Regions from separate parts of the Alteromonas sp. S015 genome, predicted to be linked through region 1. Evidence: predicted binding sites of a transcription regulator. Region 1 holds the regulator's gene; the other holds the start of a gene.
The links. Region 1 encodes FliA, which starts transcription of late flagellar genes. Its sites were predicted from a motif close to CTAAAGNTNNNNNNNNNNNNGCCGATA; they were not measured.

Region 1 (9,428 bases):
GGTAAGCAAATGGCTATCGATGCCGACTTGAACGCAGGGTATATAGATCAAGACCAAGCACGTAAACGCCGCGAAGAGATTACTGCTGAAGCTGACTTTTATGGCTCGATGGACGGTGCGTCAAAGTTTGTAAAAGGAGACGCGGTAGCGGGTCTTTTCATCATGCTCATTAATATCGTTGGTGGTCTATTCATAGGTATGATTCAGCACGGGCTTACATTCGGTAATGCCATAGAAATCTACACAATTTTGACCATTGGTGATGGCTTGGTGGCACAAATACCATCGCTGTTACTGTCCGTCGCTACAGCTATTATTGTTACCCGTGAAAACGAAACACAGGAAATGGGCAAGGAGATTCGCGGTCAGCTCGGAAATAATCAAGCCCTGTATATTGCCTCGGGCGTTTTATTTGTTATGGGTATTATCCCTGGTATGCCGCATATCGCTTTCTTAGGTTTTTCGTTTCTTATAGCTGGCTTTGCTTATTGGCAGTCGGTTCAAGAAAAGAGAAAAGCGGCAGAGCCTAAAGTGCCAGACAATGTAGTCAAAGATAAGTCAGTTACGCCTGAAGTAAAAGAGCTTGGCTGGGACGACGTTCAGCAGGTAGACACTATCGGGTTGGAAGTGGGCTATCGCTTAATTCCGCTTGTTGATAAATCGCAAGGTGGCGAGTTATTAACGCGTATTAAAGGTGTTCGTAAAAAACTATCGCAAGAGCTGGGTTTCCTTATTCCGCCTGTTCACATTCGCGATAACTTGGATTTAGAACCCAACACTTACACCATTGCTATGTTAGGCGTAACGATTGGTGATTCCATCATTAGTCACGATGAAGAGCTTGCGATAAACCCAGGGCAGGTGTTTGGTAAATTAGAAGGGCGCGCCACTAAAGATCCAGCCTTTGGATTAGACGCAGTTTGGATTAAACCAAATAAGCGCGAACACGCACAAACCCTTGGATACACCGTAGTTGATGCAGCTACTGTTGTTGCCACGCATTTAAGTCAATTACTGTCCAATAATGCTTATCAATTGTTAGGGCATGAAGAGGCGCAACAACTTCTTGATATGCTAGCCAAGCAACACCCCAAACTAGTTGAAGGGTTAGTGCCTGATATTCTTCCGCTAAGTACAGTTGTGAAAGTACTGCAAACCTTATTGTTTGAGGGGGTGCCTATTCGCGACATGCGTACTATAGTCCAAACACTGAGTGAATACGGTACGCGCAGCCAAGACCCAGATGTACTCGTGTCTGCAGTGCGTATTGCCCTTAAACGCCTCATTGTTCAAGAGATTACCCAAGGGGCAAAAGAGATACCTGTCATAACCTTGGCGCCAGAGTTGGAACAGATGTTGCACCAGTCACTTCAAGCAGGTGGCGAAGATGGTGCTGGCATTGAGCCAGGCTTGGCTGATAAGCTGCAAAAATCGTTGCAGCAAGCCAGTCAGCAGCAAGAGTTAGATGGAGAGCCTGCGGTACTCCTTACCTCTGGCATGCTACGACCCGTACTATCTCGCTTCTTAAAATATTCGGTTGTTGGGCTTCATGTTCTTTCTTATCAAGAAGTGCCTGACGACAAACAAATAAAAATAGTCAGTTCGGTCGGTCAATAATCTGACACTGGGTGATTGGAGAGGTTGCAATGAAAATTAGACGTTTCTTCGGCAAAGATATGCGTGAGGCGTTAAGCCAAGTTAAAGCTGAATTGGGCAGTGATGCGGTCATCATGTCAAATCGCAAAGTTGCTGACGGTATTGAGCTTGTTGCAGCTTACGACAAAGAGCCTGAAGCCAAGTTGTTCAAGCCTAATGTTTCTCCACAAGGTGCTGCTAAAGTACCAGGCAAGAAAGCCGTGCCTACCTTAAGCGAAATAATCGGTGATGACGGCCCAGATAGTCTGAAAGCATTGTTAGAAAAGCAGCACGGTGGAAGTAGTAGTGTGCCAGGTTCCGTAACGCCAAACTCATCGATGACAGCGAACGCTAAGCACGCCAACGAAATTGCGTCACATTTGGATTTCTCTGACGCATTTATTGACGACATAGAAACGCATTCACCTGTTCAAGAAAACGTGAATCAACACGCTTTTCCTGAGCATCAGGCATCGAGCATAGGTGATACCCCAGCGACACAATCAGCCGAACTAGCTCAAATTAAAGAGGAGCTGGCGTCTTTGCGCGATGTGTTGCAATATCAGGTTGCAGATTTGATGGAAGCGAAGAACAAACGTCAAAAACCTGTTCATCAATATCTAATTACCCGTTTAACGGATATGGGATTAAGTAATGCACTGGCTAAACAGTTAATAAGCTATACTCCAGCACATTATAATGAGCGTGATGCTTGGGTTTATCTTCTTAACCTATTGGCTAATCGCATAAATGTTACAGGAAACGATATACTTAGTGCACAAGGTGCTGTTGCATTAGTAGGACCAACTGGTACAGGTAAAACAACGACTGTTGCGAAACTTGCTGCCCGCTATGCACAGAAATACGGTGCTGAGTCGGTTGCGATGATTACCATTGATACGTATAGAATTGCAGCCTATGAGCAGTTAGCGACATACGGAAAAATTATTGGCTGCACGGTGAGAAAAGCGCAGACTAGTGAAGAACTTGCGGATTTATTATTCCAACTTCGTCATAAGCGACTAGTATTGATTGATACGGCTGGATTTAGCCAAAGGGATAGTCGATTAATTAAACAGATTAAGCAGTTTGATAACGGCCAAATGCCAAATGTTAAAAAATATTTGGTAGCGCAAGCGAATACACAATATCCTGCGTTGCAGAGAATCATTAAAGCGTATGATGATATTGAACTAAGTGGCTGTATTTTCACGAAGTTAGATGAGTGCTACTCTTTAGGAGAGGTGCTCAGTGCAGCGGTTGAATACCAACTACCGGTTAGTTATGTCACCGATGGTCAGAAAGTACCTGAAGACATTAAGATTGCAGAAGCGAAATCTTTGGTTTCCGCTGCTGCAAAGCTTTATAAAAAGTACGGTTTGAATCATACTAGTGGCAACAACGCAATTAAAACAGCATAAGCAGTATGATTGACGACCAAGCGAGTAGCTTAAGAAAAATGAAGCAATCACGGTTAATCAAAGTAATCGCCGTCACCGGTGGTAAAGGTGGCGTAGGTAAAACAAACATTACACTAAACACCGCTATCGCAATGGCGAAGCAGGGTAAACGTGTGATGGTTCTTGATGCGGACCTCGGTCTTGCTAACGTAGATGTTATGTTAGGACTACGTGTTGAGAAAAACTTATCTCATGTGCTTTCTGGCGAATGCACCCTTGATGAAGTATTAGTGACCGGCCCGCACGGTATAAAGATTGCCCCTGCCACATCAGGTACGCAGTCGATGGCCGAATTGTCGCCTACGCAACACGCTGGCCTGATTCGCGCCTTTAGCGAGCTACGATCACAAATTGATGTGCTTATTGTCGATACGGCGGCAGGCATTTCAGACATGGTGTTAAGCTTTTCAAAAGCTTCACAAGACATTATGGTTGTTGTGTGTGACGAGCCTACTTCATTGACAGATGCGTATGCATTGATAAAAATTCTGAATAGAGAACACGGTGTTTTCCGCTTTAAAGTTGTAGCTAATATGGTTCGCGACGTGAGAGAAGGCCAAGAGTTATTTAGTAAGTTGAGCAAAGTGACAGGGCGTTTTTTAGATGTTGCACTAGAATTAGTGGCAACAGTACCGTTTGACGAGAACATTCGTAAAGCGGTACGTAAACAAACATCCATTGTTGATGCTTACCCGGGGTCACCGGCGGCCGTTGCAATTACACAGTTGGCAAGTAAAGCCTTAACATGGCCTATTCCAGCGCAGCCAGGTGGTCACTTAGAGTTTTTTATTGAACAATTAGTTGCAGAAAAAGCCGTAGGAAGTCAGCGTTGAACAGCAAGGCAGCCGCTTATCAACAACAAACCGATAAGGCGCAGTTAGTCGAACGACATGCACCTTTGGTTAAGCGTATAGCGCATCACTTAATAGCGCGATTGCCTGCTAGTGTTTTAGTAGACGATTTAATTCAGTCAGGAATGATTGGATTACTAGAAGCCGCACGTAACTTTGATGGCTCAAAGGGAGCCAGCTTTGAAACGTTTGCTGGTATTCGCATCCGCGGTGCTATGCTAGATGAAATTCGTAAAGGGGACTGGACGCCGCGTTCAGTTCACCGAAATGGTCGCGCCATTACAGAAGCAATTTCGCAAGTAGAAAGCGAAACAGGGCGAGACGCTAGAGATTCTGATATTGCTAACAAGCTTAATGTAAGCTTGCAGGAATATCACCAGATGCTTAATGAAGTAAATGCAGGAAAGCTGGTTGGTATTGAAGACTTAGGTGTGTCAGATGACGTTATATCGACAGAACAAAATCGAGGTAGCGACGCACCACTGGAAGATTTAATGCAAGGCGCTTTTCAAAAGGCGCTTGCCCATGCAATTACGACATTACCTGAAAGAGAGGCGATTGTACTTTCACTGTATTATGATGAAGAGCTGAATCTCAGAGAAATAGGTGAGGTTCTTGATGTAAGTGAGTCGCGAGTCAGTCAAATTCATAGTCAGGCCATGTTAAAACTCAAATCACGAATGAAGTCGTGGCAAGCTGACGAAGAATAGAAATTAATAACAATTAACCCCTCACTGGAGGCTATTTTGGACAAAAGCATGAAAATTCTCGTGGTCGATGATTTTTCAACCATGAGACGTATCATCAAAAACCTACTCAAAGATTTGGGTTTTTCCAACATCCAGGAAGCGGATGACGGAAGTACTGCATTGCCGATGTTGCAGCAAGGTGATTTCGATTTCGTAGTTACCGATTGGAATATGCCAGGTATGCAAGGTATTGACTTGCTTCGCGCAATTAGAGCCGATGACAAACTCAAGCACCTACCAGTACTTATGGTTACTGCTGAAGCGAAAAAAGAGCAAATTGTTGCCGCCGCGCAAGCAGGTGTTAATGGCTATGTTGTTAAGCCGTTCACTGCAGCAACACTTAAAGAAAAATTAGATAAAATATTCGAACGTTTAGGTTGATCCAGACGCTCACCAGAGAAATGAGGTTTACTGGATGTCAACGAATGTAAACGTTCCAATTTCGTTGGAAGAAGCAAAACAGCTTGTCACCTATCTCGAAGAAGGTGACAACGCTTCTGCCAATGCCCTCTTAGAAGCATCCTCAATGAAAGAAAACGTTGAGCTATTTGCTGAAGTTGGGAAACTGACGCGTCAACTTCATGACGCGCTGAATAATTTTCAAATAGACGACCGCATTAAAAATCTCGCGACCGACGATATTCCTGATGCACAAACCCGCCTAACCTACGTAATTGAAGAAACTGAAAAAGCTGCTAATACTACTATGGATGCCGTTGAAGCGAGTATGCCTATAGCTGAAATGTTGTCGGCGCGCATCGAAAAGGTTATGCCTGAGTGGAAAAAGTTAATGAATCGCCAAATAGAGTTGGGTGAATTTAAAGCTTTATGCGCAGATATAGACGAATTATTGGAGGAAGGTTCGGCGCAGTCAGCTAAACTTACACAGTTACTTACAGAAGTACTGATGGCTCAAGGTTATCAAGACTTGACAGGTCAGGTTATTCGCCGCGTTATCGACTTGGTTAAAGAGGTGGAAGACAGTTTAGTCAACATGCTTACCATGTTTGGTGAACGCGACGGTGCAGAACAAACTAAACCATCTAGCGTTAAGGCCGATAAGGTTGATGGTGTAGAGGCAGAAGGCCCTATCATTGATGCCAATAAGCGCGACGACGTCGTGTCAGGCCAAGATGATGTAGATGACCTTCTGTCTAGCTTAGGTTTTTAGGGGAGCGGGCGCATGTCGTTTGATGTTGACGAGGATATATTACAGGACTTTCTGGTCGAGGCTGGGGAGATACTAGAACAATTACAAGAACAGCTCGTTGATCTTGAGAACAATCCTGAAGATGCGGATTTGCTTAATGCAATTTTCCGTGGTTATCACACGGTTAAAGGTGGAGCAGGTTTTCTGTCTCTTACCGAGTTAGTAGAAATTTGTCACGGTGCAGAAAACGTGTTTGACGTAATGCGAAACGGACAACGAACACTAACACCCGAACTGATGGATATTATTCTGCAAGCCACAGATGTGGTGGTCGAAATGTTCGAACGAGTGAAAGCTCGGGATCCATTGGAGCCAGCAGATGCACACCTTGTCGACTTACTACACAAACTAAGTCGCCCAGAGTCTCCAGATGAGAATATTTTTGGTGGACAGAGTGCGCCGGCATCCGAGCCTGAGGCTGCTGTAGAAGAGCCAGAATTAGTTGTTGAAGAACCTACCGCGCAAGAGCCAGGTACCGGTGATAGCGGTGGAATCGACGAAATCACCGAAGACGAGTTTGAAGCGCTACTTGATGAGCTTCATGGCTCAGGTGCGCCTGGGCAGTCATCGGCGGCCAAAAGCGAGCCAGCTAAGACTGCTGCCCCCGCTGCTGCCAGTGATAACGACGATATCACTGATGAAGAATTTGAAGCTCTGCTTGATGATTTACACGGCAAAGGCAAATTTAGTGGTGAAGAAGCAGCACCAATTGCGAGTGCTCCTGCTCCAGCACCAGCAGCACCGAGTGCAGCAGGTGATGAAGAAATCACCGACGACGAATTTGAAGCATTGCTTGACCAATTGCATGGTTCAGGACAGGGCCCAACTAAGCAGGACACGGTTTCCAAGGCGCCAGAGCCTCCTGTAGATAAGGCAGCAACAGAAGCGATTCAAAAAGCTAAGCAAGCTGCGCCAGCAACTCCTAAAGCTACACCAACTCCTAGTGCCACAGCGCCAGCTAAAGCAAGTGCACCTGCTGCGCCAAAAGCAGCGCCTAAAAAGGACGAGAAGAAGGCGGCACCTGCGGCGCCTCCTGCCGAAACGACAGTGCGCGTTGATACCAAACGCCTTGATCAGATCATGAACATGGTGGGTGAGCTAGTTCTAGTAAGAAATAGGCTCATTAGTTTAGGTATAAACAGTAACGACGAAAGCATGTCGAAAGCTATCGCTAACTTAGATGTGGTGACGGGCGACTTGCAAGGTGCGGTAATGAAAACCCGCATGCAGCCTATCAAGAAGGTGTTTGGTCGTTTCCCTCGTGTTGTTCGAGACCTTGCGAGAAGCTTGAAGAAAGAAATTACCCTTGAGCTAGTGGGAGAGGAAACTGATTTAGATAAGAACCTGGTTGAAGCACTGGCAGATCCGCTTGTGCATTTGGTGAGAAACTCCGTCGACCATGGTATTGAGATGCCTGATGATCGCGCTGCAGCGGGTAAACCGCGGATGGGTACGGTTCAGCTATCTGCATCTCAAGAGGGCGACCATATTCTCCTTACCATCGAAGATGATGGTAAAGGAATGGACCCCGATAAGCTTAAAGAAATTGCCATTAGTCGTGGTGTGCTAGACGCGGATGCAGCAGCACGCATGTCGGATGTTGAAGCATTTAACCTGATCTTTGCGCCCGGGTTCTCTACCAAAACAGAAATTAGTGATATTTCTGGTCGTGGTGTAGGCATGGACGTGGTTAAGACCAAGATTAACCAACTTAACGGTACTGTAAACATTGATTCACAGTTAGGTAAAGGCACCCGACTGGATATCAAGGTTCCATTAACGCTGGCAATCCTTCCTACGCTAATGATTGTTGTAGGGAAACAAACCTTTGCGTTACCATTGGGTGCGGTGAACGAAATAATAAACATGGACATCAAGAAGACCAATACAGTCGATGGCCAGCTAACAATGATAGTTCGTTCAAAAGCAATTCCGCTGTTCTTCCTTGGTGAATGGTTAATTCGAGGTCCCAAAAACATCGATAGGGAAAAGGGACACGTTGTTGTCGTGCAAATTGGCACACAACAAGTAGGGTTCGTTGTAGACGCGCTAATAGGCCAAGAAGAAGTCGTTATTAAGCCCCTTGATGCCTTGTTACAAGGTACGCCAGGCATGGCTGGTGCCACGATAACTTCAGACGGTGGAATTGCATTAATTTTAGATGTTCCGAGCCTGCTTAAACGGTACGCGCGTAAACCCATCAAGTAAGGCGATGAATTAATAGGAATAATAATCCATGGTCTTTAAAGTCCTTGTCGTGGACGACTCGACTTTTTATCGTCGTCGAGTAAAAGAAATACTCGATGGCGATAAGGAACTTGAAGTTGTTGGGGAAGCGAGAAATGGGCGCGATGCACTTGAAAAAGCAGAAGCGCTAAAGCCAGATGTAATAACGATGGATGTTGAAATGCCCGTGATGGACGGTATTTCAGCTGTAAAGGCCATAATGGATAAACGGCCTACACCTATTCTTATGTTTTCGTCGCTAACGCATCACGGTGCGCAAGCGACGCTAGATGCTTTAGAAGCGGGCGCGCTCGATTTCTTGCCTAAGAAATTCGAAGATATTGCGCAGGACAGAAAAGACGCATCGCGTTTGTTGTGTACCAAAGTACGCTTGATAGCACGTCGTGGCATTGGTATGAAGCGCCCATCATTTCGCTCTGTAGAGGCGAGAAGGCTTCCTGATAATGCGCCTAAGCAAGCGTTCTTTAAAACATCGGGTTTGCTGTCAGGTCATAAAGACGCAGCCATACAACCGACCGTTTCGTCTGTAAGAGCGACGGGAAAGCACTATAAATGTCTAGCAATTGGGGCTTCTACTGGCGGACCTGTGGCGCTTCAAAAGGTGCTGTCTCCGATACCTGCAGCGTTTCCATACCCTATTTTGCTTGTACAACATATGCCTGGAACATTTACCTCGGCATTTGCACAGCGCCTAGATACAAATTGTAAGATAAAAGTTAAAGAAGCCGAGCATGGCGACATTTTAAAGCCAGGTCATGCCTATCTTGCTCCTGGTGGTAAGCAAATGCTGCTAGAAAGCATCGGTGTGAGTAAACGTATTGCCATTGTCGATGCGAGTATGAGCGATAATGTGAGCTATAAACCCAGTGTTGATCTTACATTCAGTTCTTTGGCAAAAGCTTACGGTGGGGATGTATTGGGAATTATATTAACCGGGATGGGAGCCGACGGCAGAGAAGGATGCCGAATGCTCAAGGAAAAAGGTGCAACAATTTGGGCGCAAGACCAAGACTCCTGTGTGGTTTATGGTATGCCACAGGCTGTTGCAGCCGCCAATATATCCAGTAAAAACATAAACATTGATGATATGAGCAGTTGCGTTCAAACCGAAATGCGTTAGAAGTTTGAACAGTAATGGAACAGCAAATATGAAAGTGTGGACAGTAGCGAATCAAAAAGGTGGTGTAGGGAAGACGACCACCACGGTGAGCCTTGGCGGCTTGCTTGCTCAGCAAGGCAAGCGAGTGCTCATGATCGATACTGATCCACATGCATC
Region 2 (9,428 bases), on a different contig from region 1:
AGCTAGAGCAAACTATTACCAATATTGCAGCTAATCAGAAGGCAACGATTGAAGAGCTGCGCGCCCAGTTAGCAGCAGAAGGCATCGCATACGATGATTACCGCGAAGACATTCGCGAAGAAATTATCATGGGTGAAGTTCGCCGTGCGAATGTACGTCGCCGTGTCTATATCACGCCACAGGAAGTCGAAACATTAATTGACCTGATGGAGCAGCAAGGTGCTGAGCAAGCTGAATACCGCTTAGGCCACATTCTCATCGGCTTCCCGGCAGAGCCAACAGATGAAGATATCCAATCGGCACGTGAACGTGCAGACAAAGTTATCTCACTATTAGAGTCAGGCTCTGATTTTGCTAAAATAGCAATTGCATCATCGTCAGGTAATGAAGCATTAGAAGGTGGTGACATGGGATGGCTTAACATTAACGCTATGCCTACGCTTTTTGCTGAAGCTATTCAAAACAAAAACAAAGACTCGCTTGTTGGTCCAATTCGAAGCGGTGCGGGCTTTCACATATTAAAAGTGTTAGATACCCGCGGTATCGAGAAAGTCACCGTAGAAGAAGTTAACTCACGTCACATTCTTGTTAAGCCGTCGATCATCCTTAGTGAAGACAAGGCAAAAGCTATGCTTAGCCGTTTCAAAGAAGAAGTGAAAAATGGTGACGCTGATTTCGCGGAGTTAGCCAAGGAGTATTCGGAAGATCCAGGTTCAGCCCTTCGTGGTGGTGAACTAGGTTGGTCAGATCCAAATGTTTACGTGCCTGAATTTAAAGATGCACTCGCACAGCTTGAGCCGGGTGAATTTAGTGAGCCTGTGCGCACCGTACATGGCTGGCATTTAATTCAACTTGTCGACCGTCGTATTGATGATGCAACTGACAAGCGTAAAGAAGACAAAGCGTATCAGCTAATCTTCAACCGTAAATTTTCAGAAGAGACTGAAAACTGGCTACGTGAGATGCGCGATGCCGCTTATGTAGAAGTTATCGAATCGTAACTATAAGTTATTCATGAGTACACCAATTAAGATAGCAATAACGCCGGGAGAGCCGGCAGGTATCGGACCAGATTTGATAATAAAACTGGCCCAGGAAACATGGCAAGCACAGCTTGTCGTGTTTGCCGATGGCGATATGCTCAAAGCACGAGCTAGCACCTTAGGGTTGCCGTTGACGCTAATCGATTACGATGCTACTAACCCGCGAATTCAAGATGCGGGTTCGTTGTTTATTAAGCAGATAGATAAATCCGCTGATGTCACGCCGGGTGAGCTTGATAGCGAAAATGGGCTATATGTAGTAGAAACCCTTCGCCAAGCGTGTCAGGCAAACATGGAGGGCGACTTCGACGCAGTAGTGACAGGCCCAGTTCACAAGGGCATCATCAACAAAGCGGGCGTATCGTTCAGCGGCCACACAGAATTTTTCGCCTATCAGTCCAATACCATTGATGTGGTTATGCTATTGGCAACTGAGGGACTTAATGTGGCACTGGCCACCACCCATATCCCTCTTGAATATGTGGCGAAAGCTATCACTCGAGAGCGTCTTCATAAGGTCATTCATATTATCAACACCGACCTTAAACTGAAGTTCGGTGTCAAAGAGCCTCATATCTATGTATGTGGCTTGAACCCTCACGCGGGTGAAGATGGTCATATTGGTACTGAAGAGATCCATACCATCATTCCTGCGCTGAATGAACTTCGAGAAGAAGGCTTAAAAATAACAGGCCCTCTGCCAGCTGACACCATATTTCAGCCAAAATACCTAGAAAATGCTGATGTGGTATTAGCGATGTATCACGATCAAGGCTTACCCGTGCTAAAATACAAGGGTTTTGGGGCATCAGTGAATATCACGCTAGGGTTACCCTTCATTCGTACCTCGGTAGACCACGGTACTGCACTAGATTTAGCAGGAAAAGGTGAAGCCGACGCCGGTAGTTTCAGGAAAGCATTGGAAAAAGCCATCGAGCTTGCACATCATCAACAATGAGTAAAACACACTTAGGCCATACGGCCAGAAAGCGATTCGGTCAAAATTTCCTTCACGATGACTACGTGATTGGCAAGATTGTTGCGGCCATTGCACCAAAAAATGAACAGAACTTAGTAGAAATAGGGCCAGGTTTAGGCGCACTAACAGACCCCGTCTGTGAAGAAGTAGACGCACTCACAGTCATTGAGTTAGACAGAGATCTTGCTAAGCGCTTGCGACATCACCCATTTAATGGCGATAAGCTAACGGTTATTGAACAAGATGCAATGACCATGGACTTTGGCGCCCTTTCTAAAGAGATGCCGATAAAAGACAAGAAACTGCGCGTGTTTGGCAATTTACCTTACAACATTTCAACGCCGCTGATGTTTCATCTTTTTGACCACGCGAATTGTATCGAAGACATGCATTTTATGCTTCAAAAAGAGGTTGTAAACCGTTTGGCAGCGGGACCGGGTTCGAAAAATTACGGAAGGCTTTCGGTCATGGCGCAGTATTACTGCCACGTCATTCCTGTGTTGAATGTTCCGCCTGGCGCGTTTAAGCCACCTCCGAAGGTTGACTCTGCAGTAGTAAAGCTTGTGCCACATCAGACTCCTCCTGTAGACGTTGAGTCCGTAAATACCCTTGAGCGCGTTTGCGCACAAGCTTTCAACCAGCGCAGAAAAACCATTCGCAACTCATTAAAAGACAGTTTGAGTGAGGAAGAAATCCGAGAGCTAGGCATCGACCCAACTTCTCGCGCTGAAGTGCTGTCACTAAACGATTTTGCCACTATAGCAAACGCTGTGTCGGCAAAAGAGCACCAACAAGAGCAATAAGTTCTCTATGGATGTACTTGATATTAAAGTGCGGGTGAAAACCCGCCACCTGCCCGACCATCTTCCGTCAGATTCAAAGCAATTTGCCTTTGCCTACCACATTACGATTGAGAACAATAGCAGCCATACAGTACAGCTACTCAGCCGATATTGGAAAATTACTGACGCAAATGGCAAAACATCAGAAGTTGAAGGCGATGGGGTTGTAGGCAAGCAACCGATCATGAAAGCCGGTGAACATTTCGACTATACCAGTGGCGCAGTCATTGACACACCGGTTGGGAATATGGAAGGCTACTATGTCATGAAGCTAGAGAGCGGTGAGCGTTTTCGCGTTCCAGTGAGCGTTTTCCGTTTAGCCATTCCAAGTATTCTCCATTAAGGTGTCTATGACGCAAGGTAATACGTACGTCATCGGCGATATACAGGGCTGTTACAATGGCCTTCGTCGCGCGCTAGATAAAGTAAATTTCGACGAAACGAACGATAAATTATTCGCAGTAGGTGACCTGGTTGCCCGAGGAGAGGACTCGTTAAGCACGCTGCGTTTTTTAAAATCTCTTGGCAACAACTTTAACAGTGTTCTAGGTAACCACGATCTTCACCTGCTTGCTGTTGTAAATGATATCCGCAAAGCCAAAAAATCAGACAAGCTAGAGCCTCTTCTCAATGCCGCGGACCTGACTGAACTCATTGACTGGCTTCGCCAGTTCCCGCTGGCATTGAAATTAGACGAGCAATCAGTAATGGTGCACGCTGGGCTTTACCCCAAATGGTCTATCGATGAGTGTGTTTCACTTAGTGACGATGTCAGCAATATTCTCAAATCAACAGATTACGCTGCTTTTCTTTCAGAAATGTACGGGAATAAGCCAAGTAACTGGTCGAGTGACCTTACAGGCAACGAGCGACTTCGTTTTATTGTAAATGCCTGTACACGCATGCGCTTTGTTCATACTGATGGCACGCTCGATTTCGATAATAAATCTCATCCTAGCGCAGTATCGCACAGTACTAGTAGCACGCTAAAGCCATGGTTTGAAGTAACAAATAAAACACTAAAAGACGCCGAAAGGGTAGTGTTTGGACACTGGGCCGCGCTTTCAGGGCAAACAAATAGCCGTCAATTTATCGGGCTAGATACAGGTTATGTTTGGGGGCAAAGCATGACTCTGCTGCACCTGGACTCCGCCTCACTTGTGAGTATTTCTGCATAACACTGGCTTAACCTGGCCTCTCAATACTACATATAGCACATACTAAGTTGCATAATTTCTTGCGTTAACTGGTATTACCAGTTTAACTTACTAGACATAGGTGCTAAATAAAATAAACTTTAAGTTATTGTAGCCGATACATTTACTCACAATAGAGATGATTGTGTCTCACTCTCTATTCAGTTATATAGCAAACTAGCTTATTTAATCGCTATATTTTGTTTACTGAGACGGGTAATATCGTCTGGGATAAAAATAAAAAACACTCATCCAGGAGTTCCGATGAAAATAACGGTAGCCACACGCGTAATCGGGGGGTTTGTAGCCATTAGCGCACTTCTGATTGTCATTAGTGTTGTTTCACTTTATAACCTCAACTCAATAGGCTCAGCAACGGAAGAAGTTAATGATGTTGCTCTCCCCACCGTAGCAGGTAGCAATGCGCTCAAAGCTAGCTTTCTCAATATGGGCCGACTTACCTTCGAAAGTTATATCGAAGAAGATCTAAACGGTTTAAAAGAGAAACGAACATCTTTTAACTCTGCCAAGGATACCTTTGAAAGCGAATATAAAAAGCTGGCGCAGGCGGTTAATGACGAGCCAGAACTAAAAAGCACGCTGAATACTGTACGTGAATCATATGAAGCGTATATCACCAATGTTGAAGCGATGTACAAAAATCACCAAATGTATCTTGATATACGCAATACAATTCAAGACAGACTGGGTGATGCAGAAGACAGTGCAGACGATGCATCTACGTATCTTCTGGATTTTTCAGACTTAGACTCCGTTCAACGTGATCCAAACCTTCAGCGCGCAGCAGAAATTGGCAGCCAACTTGAGACCTCTCTGCTTTCTTTGTTAACCGTTTCCAACGAATATATTAAGACAGAAACACTGGTTCGTTCACAGACGCTAGGCAACGAAGTTGATTTAGTTGTCGAGAAGGTGGTCACACAGCTAAGTGACATGATGCAAACAGCTGGCGGACGGGACGATTCTGGTACTCTCGATGATATTAACGACTTGGTTAATAACGCTATTAACGCAATTAAAGCTAATGATGGCGTTGCTCAGCTTCATGTTGACCGCCTAGAACGCAGAAATGACGCTGAAAAAGCACTCAACGTTTCAGACTCAAATATCGCGCAAGCTGTGGTTGCCCTTGAGAACCTACTTAATCTTGCAGACAAGAAAGCTTCACACGTGGAAAGTGAGGTCAATGGCGCCATTGCGACAGGTAACACTTTTGTTATCGTAGTTGTCATTATCTCTATCGCAGTAGCAGCATTCATTGGCTATGTAACTGTTCGCGCTATCACGCGTCCGCTTTATCGTGTAAATGAACTTCTTACCGTGGCTTCGTCGGGTGACCTTACTCATCGCCTAGACGATTCGGCGCAAGATGAATTTGGCCTTTTAGCCCGAAACTGTAATACACTTATTGGCAATCTAAAGGAACTGATTACTGCAATTAACGTTCGCGCTGAACAGCTGGCAGCAGCATCAGAACAGACGTCTGCGGTGACGGCGCAGACTACTCATTCGATTCAAGACCAGAAATCACAAATTGGTCAAGTAGCAACAGCAACCACTGAAATGCACTCTACATCGCAACTGGTTGTGCAGAATGCTGAAGATACGCTAAGTCAAATTCGCCACGCAGATGCCGAAGCTGAAAACGTACGCAACATCTCGCTAGAGAACAAAAACACGATAGAGATCCTATCTCGCGATGTTCAAGAAGCGGCAGACGTTATCAATAAGCTTCATCAAGACAGTGCAAGTATTGGCAGTATCTTAGACGTAATTCGTGGCGTTGCAGATCAGACCAACTTACTCGCCTTAAATGCTGCCATTGAAGCAGCGCGTGCTGGTGAGCAAGGCCGAGGCTTCGCGGTGGTTGCTGATGAAGTAAGAACCCTTGCAAGCCGTACTCAAGAATCGACACAAGAAATCAACGCCATGATTGAAGTACTTCAAGCAGGCGCTGAAAAAGCGGTGTCGGTGATGAACCAAGGCAAAGAGCAAACTGCAGCGTGTGTAGCGCAAACTGAAAAAGCCACGCAGGCTTTGGACATCATTTCAGACGCGGTTCACAAAGCCCATGATGTGAGCTCTCAGATTGAACAGTCTGCGCGTGAACAAAATACGGTCTCTCAAGAAATCAGTGAGAAGCTTGAAACAATTGTAGGTATTGCTGAAGAGACGACCGCAGGTGCCCAGCAAACGTCTGAGTCTAGTCATGAAGTAGCGCGACTTGCTGAAGAGCTGCAGCAGTCTATCAGACAGTTCAAAGTGTAACGCTTTTTACATAGAATACGTTAAAAGGGGCAACGGCCCCTTTTTTTTATTCTCAAAAGTAATGCTAGCGAGTTTTCGGATTGTATAGTGATTATCCTAGAAGAGTTTAACTGAGCATTAACCCGCTTTGTTTCGTATAAGCACTATTCGTAACAAACCATTAATTCAGCATGATATTTTCCCGTTTTAGCATGTTTCTTTTAATTACTACTTTATTGGTGTCTACTGTGAGCCAGGCTGAGCCATCATATTACAAAGATACAGAAACGCTACCTTATTCCATTATCGAGACCTTAAATGAAGATATTGAAGTGAGGCATTACAATGAAGCGTTAGGCGTGATGTCTAGTGGGAATGAGGATAACGGAGCATTTCAGCTACTCTTTAATTATATCTCTGGTGAGAATACATCCAGTAGCAATGTATCAATGACGTCCCCCGTAGAAGTTGGAAAGCGCTCTAAAGAAATTGCAATGACCTCTCCTGTCGAAGTCTCATCTTCGGACACCATGATGTTTTTCTTGCCCAGTAAGTATGACATTGAAAGTGCACCTGTGCCCACGCATGAAGCTGTGTCGCTCGTCACTGTGCCAGCGAGAACGGTTGCCGCTATACGTTATTCAGGCTTCAACAAAGACAGCGATAAGAAGCAGTATACGAATAAACTGCTTAAAGCGCTGAGAGACAATAATATTAAGCTTGATGGCGAACCTAGTTATATGAGCTACGATTCGCCATTTACCCTACCGTGGAATAAACGTCACGAAATCATTGTACCAGTCAACATTTTGAAAGCACCTGCAAACTGATGTTAAATAAAAACGGCCGCCTTTAAGGCGACCGTTTTTGGGGTCATTCAGCACAGTAGATGCTTACTCAAACAATGCGGTGTGTAGTTTGCGTACCACATCATTGCTATCAGTCTCGTTAACTAAGAACGACAAGTTGTGCGGGTTGGCGCCAAAACAAATCATGCGCAGGTTGAAGTCTGAAACCGCAGCCAAAATCTTGCTAGAAACACCCACTGCCGTTTGCATGTTGTTACCTACAACGGTGACAAGATCGTAGCCTTTTTCCACTTTTACATCACAGATGGTTTCCAGTTCAGCAATGGTCTCTTTATTTAATCGCTGGGCCACCGAGTTGGCTGGATTATCAAGGGTAAAAGATACTGAGATTTCTGACGTGGTTACCAAGTCAACACTTAGCTTGTGCTTAGCGATAATGGCAAATACCTGCTGCAGGAAACCTTGCGCGTACATCATCTTTGGTGTCTTCACTGTCACCATTACCTGCTCTTTACGACGAGTAATAGCGCGATACGGTGGTTCGTGTTCACAATCACGCACAATCCATGTACCGCCTTTTTCAGGCTCTTTACTTGACCCTACAAACACTTTAATGTCTTTGCGAAGCGCAGGCTCCATGGTGGCAGGGTGTAGTACCTTGGCACCAAAAGTGGCCATTTCCGCGGCTTCTTCAAAGCTGAGTTCAGGTAACGGATGGGCCGCTGGAGTAATGCGTGGGTCAGTTGTGTACACACCCGTTACATCAGTCCAAATCTCGCACGATTCGGCATCGAGTGCTTCGGCAAGTAGCGCCGCCGTAAAATCAGAACCACCACGACCTAGCGTTGTGGTGCGGCCTTCCTCATCGGCACCAACAAAGCCTTGAGTAACCACTATCGCGTCCTTAGTTTCAGGTGCCAGCAGTTGTTTAGATAGCTTTTCGATTTCTTCGATTTGCGGCGCGCCTTCCCCGAACTCACTGTCCGTACGCAGCACCTTACGTACGTCAAAGTTCATGGTTTTTACACCCTGCTCTGCAAGCACTGAGGCGAACATCAGCGATGACATTCGCTCTCCCATAGAAAGCAGCTGATCTTTCAAATCATCGCGGTGAAGGATCTCTTCGTGAAACGCTAAGCTTCGCATTTCATCTAACAAGTCGTTGAGTTTAGGCTCAACCGCGTCTTTATCCTTCAACTTGTTAAGAATAGCCAGCTCAATGTTGATAATAGCCTGACAGGTCTCTTCAATTTGCTGTTGCGTCATAGGTGTATGCGCTAAACTTACTAGATGATTGGTTACACCTGCTGCAGCGCTCACTACCACAATGCGCGTTTTGTCATTACCGGCAACAATTCGGGCGCAGTTCTGCATTACTTCGTAATTCGCAACGCTAGTTCCACCGAACTTAGCTATCGATAAGGCATTTGTCACTATATTTAACTCCAGAATAAAACTAGCTTTTTGCTAGCAGCAACCGCGCGCTCTGCGCAGTTAATCAATCGTAATTTGGTCGCCTACTTTTATATTATTCTCGGCAAACCACCCTTGGTTCATTTCCAATGCGTAAAGTACCTCTTTCGATGATCCGACCGACTCCAAACTATGAGGAGTGAGAGGTTTTATATCCGTTATTACGCCTTTTCTGTCGATAAATGCTACGTCTAGAGGAACAAAGGTATTTTTCATCCACATGCCCGCGAGTTTGGGGCTAGAAAACTTAAAAAACATACCGCAGTCTTCGCACAAGGCTTTACGAAACATAAGCCCCTGAACTCGTTGTTCGAAGGTTTTGGCATACTCTATTTCATAGTGCTTGCCACCTATCTCCAGTGTAACGGATTCAAAGTCCACTGAATTCAGCGACGATACAGGGTCAACCTGCGCTTTTGCACACCCTAAGGTTAATACAAGTGCTGCAACAATAAAGAAAGATTTCCCCATTAGACATTCCTTTTCACCATAAAAAAAGCCGGTCACCTTAACGGCCCCCGGCTTTGTAGTTTATACACTATTTTAAGCAACATTCAATGTTGGAATAATGCGCGCTTTCGCTTCTTCTTCAGCCTTTTTAAAGCTAGGCATTTTGTCGAAGTTTAAGTAGCGGAATACTTCACCCGACATCGCGTTAATTTTGCTAGCGTATTCCATGTATTCTTCAGCAGTTGGAATGCGTCCAACAATGGCACCCACCGCGGCAAGCTCAGCTGAGGTCAAATAAACGTTCGCCCCATCGCCCAAGCGGTTAGGGAAGTTACGAGTAGACGTTGAAAGCACGGTTGTGCCCGCAT

Region 2: V7R42_RS05020 (HAMP domain-containing methyl-accepting chemotaxis protein) is a predicted target of FliA. The motif match lies at 4,155-4,181, and genes of this name have one in related genera.

The regions. Positions count from the first base shown of each region.
Region 1 is NZ_JAZETO010000001.1:897,662-907,089, reverse strand. Features, by position in the region: gene flhA (flagellar biosynthesis protein FlhA) at 1-1,617, shown strand, start outside; gene flhF (flagellar biosynthesis protein FlhF) at 1,647-3,056, shown strand; gene V7R42_RS03925 (MinD/ParA family protein) at 3,062-3,928, shown strand; gene V7R42_RS03920 (RNA polymerase sigma factor FliA) at 3,925-4,656, shown strand; gene cheY (chemotaxis response regulator CheY) at 4,693-5,076, shown strand; gene V7R42_RS03910 (protein phosphatase CheZ) at 5,111-5,866, shown strand; gene V7R42_RS03905 (chemotaxis protein CheA) at 5,879-8,113, shown strand; gene V7R42_RS03900 (protein-glutamate methylesterase/protein-glutamine glutaminase) at 8,142-9,272, shown strand; gene V7R42_RS03895 (ParA family protein) at 9,301-9,428, shown strand, end outside.
Region 2 is NZ_JAZETO010000002.1:220,870-230,297, reverse strand. Features, by position in the region: gene surA (peptidylprolyl isomerase SurA) at 1-1,001, shown strand, start outside; gene pdxA (4-hydroxythreonine-4-phosphate dehydrogenase PdxA) at 1,015-2,001, shown strand; gene rsmA (16S rRNA (adenine(1518)-N(6)/adenine(1519)-N(6))-dimethyltransferase RsmA) at 1,998-2,825, shown strand; gene apaG (Co2+/Mg2+ efflux protein ApaG) at 2,833-3,207, shown strand; gene V7R42_RS05025 (symmetrical bis(5'-nucleosyl)-tetraphosphatase) at 3,215-4,042, shown strand; gene V7R42_RS05020 (HAMP domain-containing methyl-accepting chemotaxis protein) at 4,325-6,349, shown strand; gene V7R42_RS05015 (SOUL family heme-binding protein) at 6,577-7,158, shown strand; gene lysC (lysine-sensitive aspartokinase 3) at 7,222-8,571, opposite strand; gene V7R42_RS05005 (DUF192 domain-containing protein) at 8,632-9,081, opposite strand; gene acnB (bifunctional aconitate hydratase 2/2-methylisocitrate dehydratase) at 9,154-9,428, opposite strand, start outside.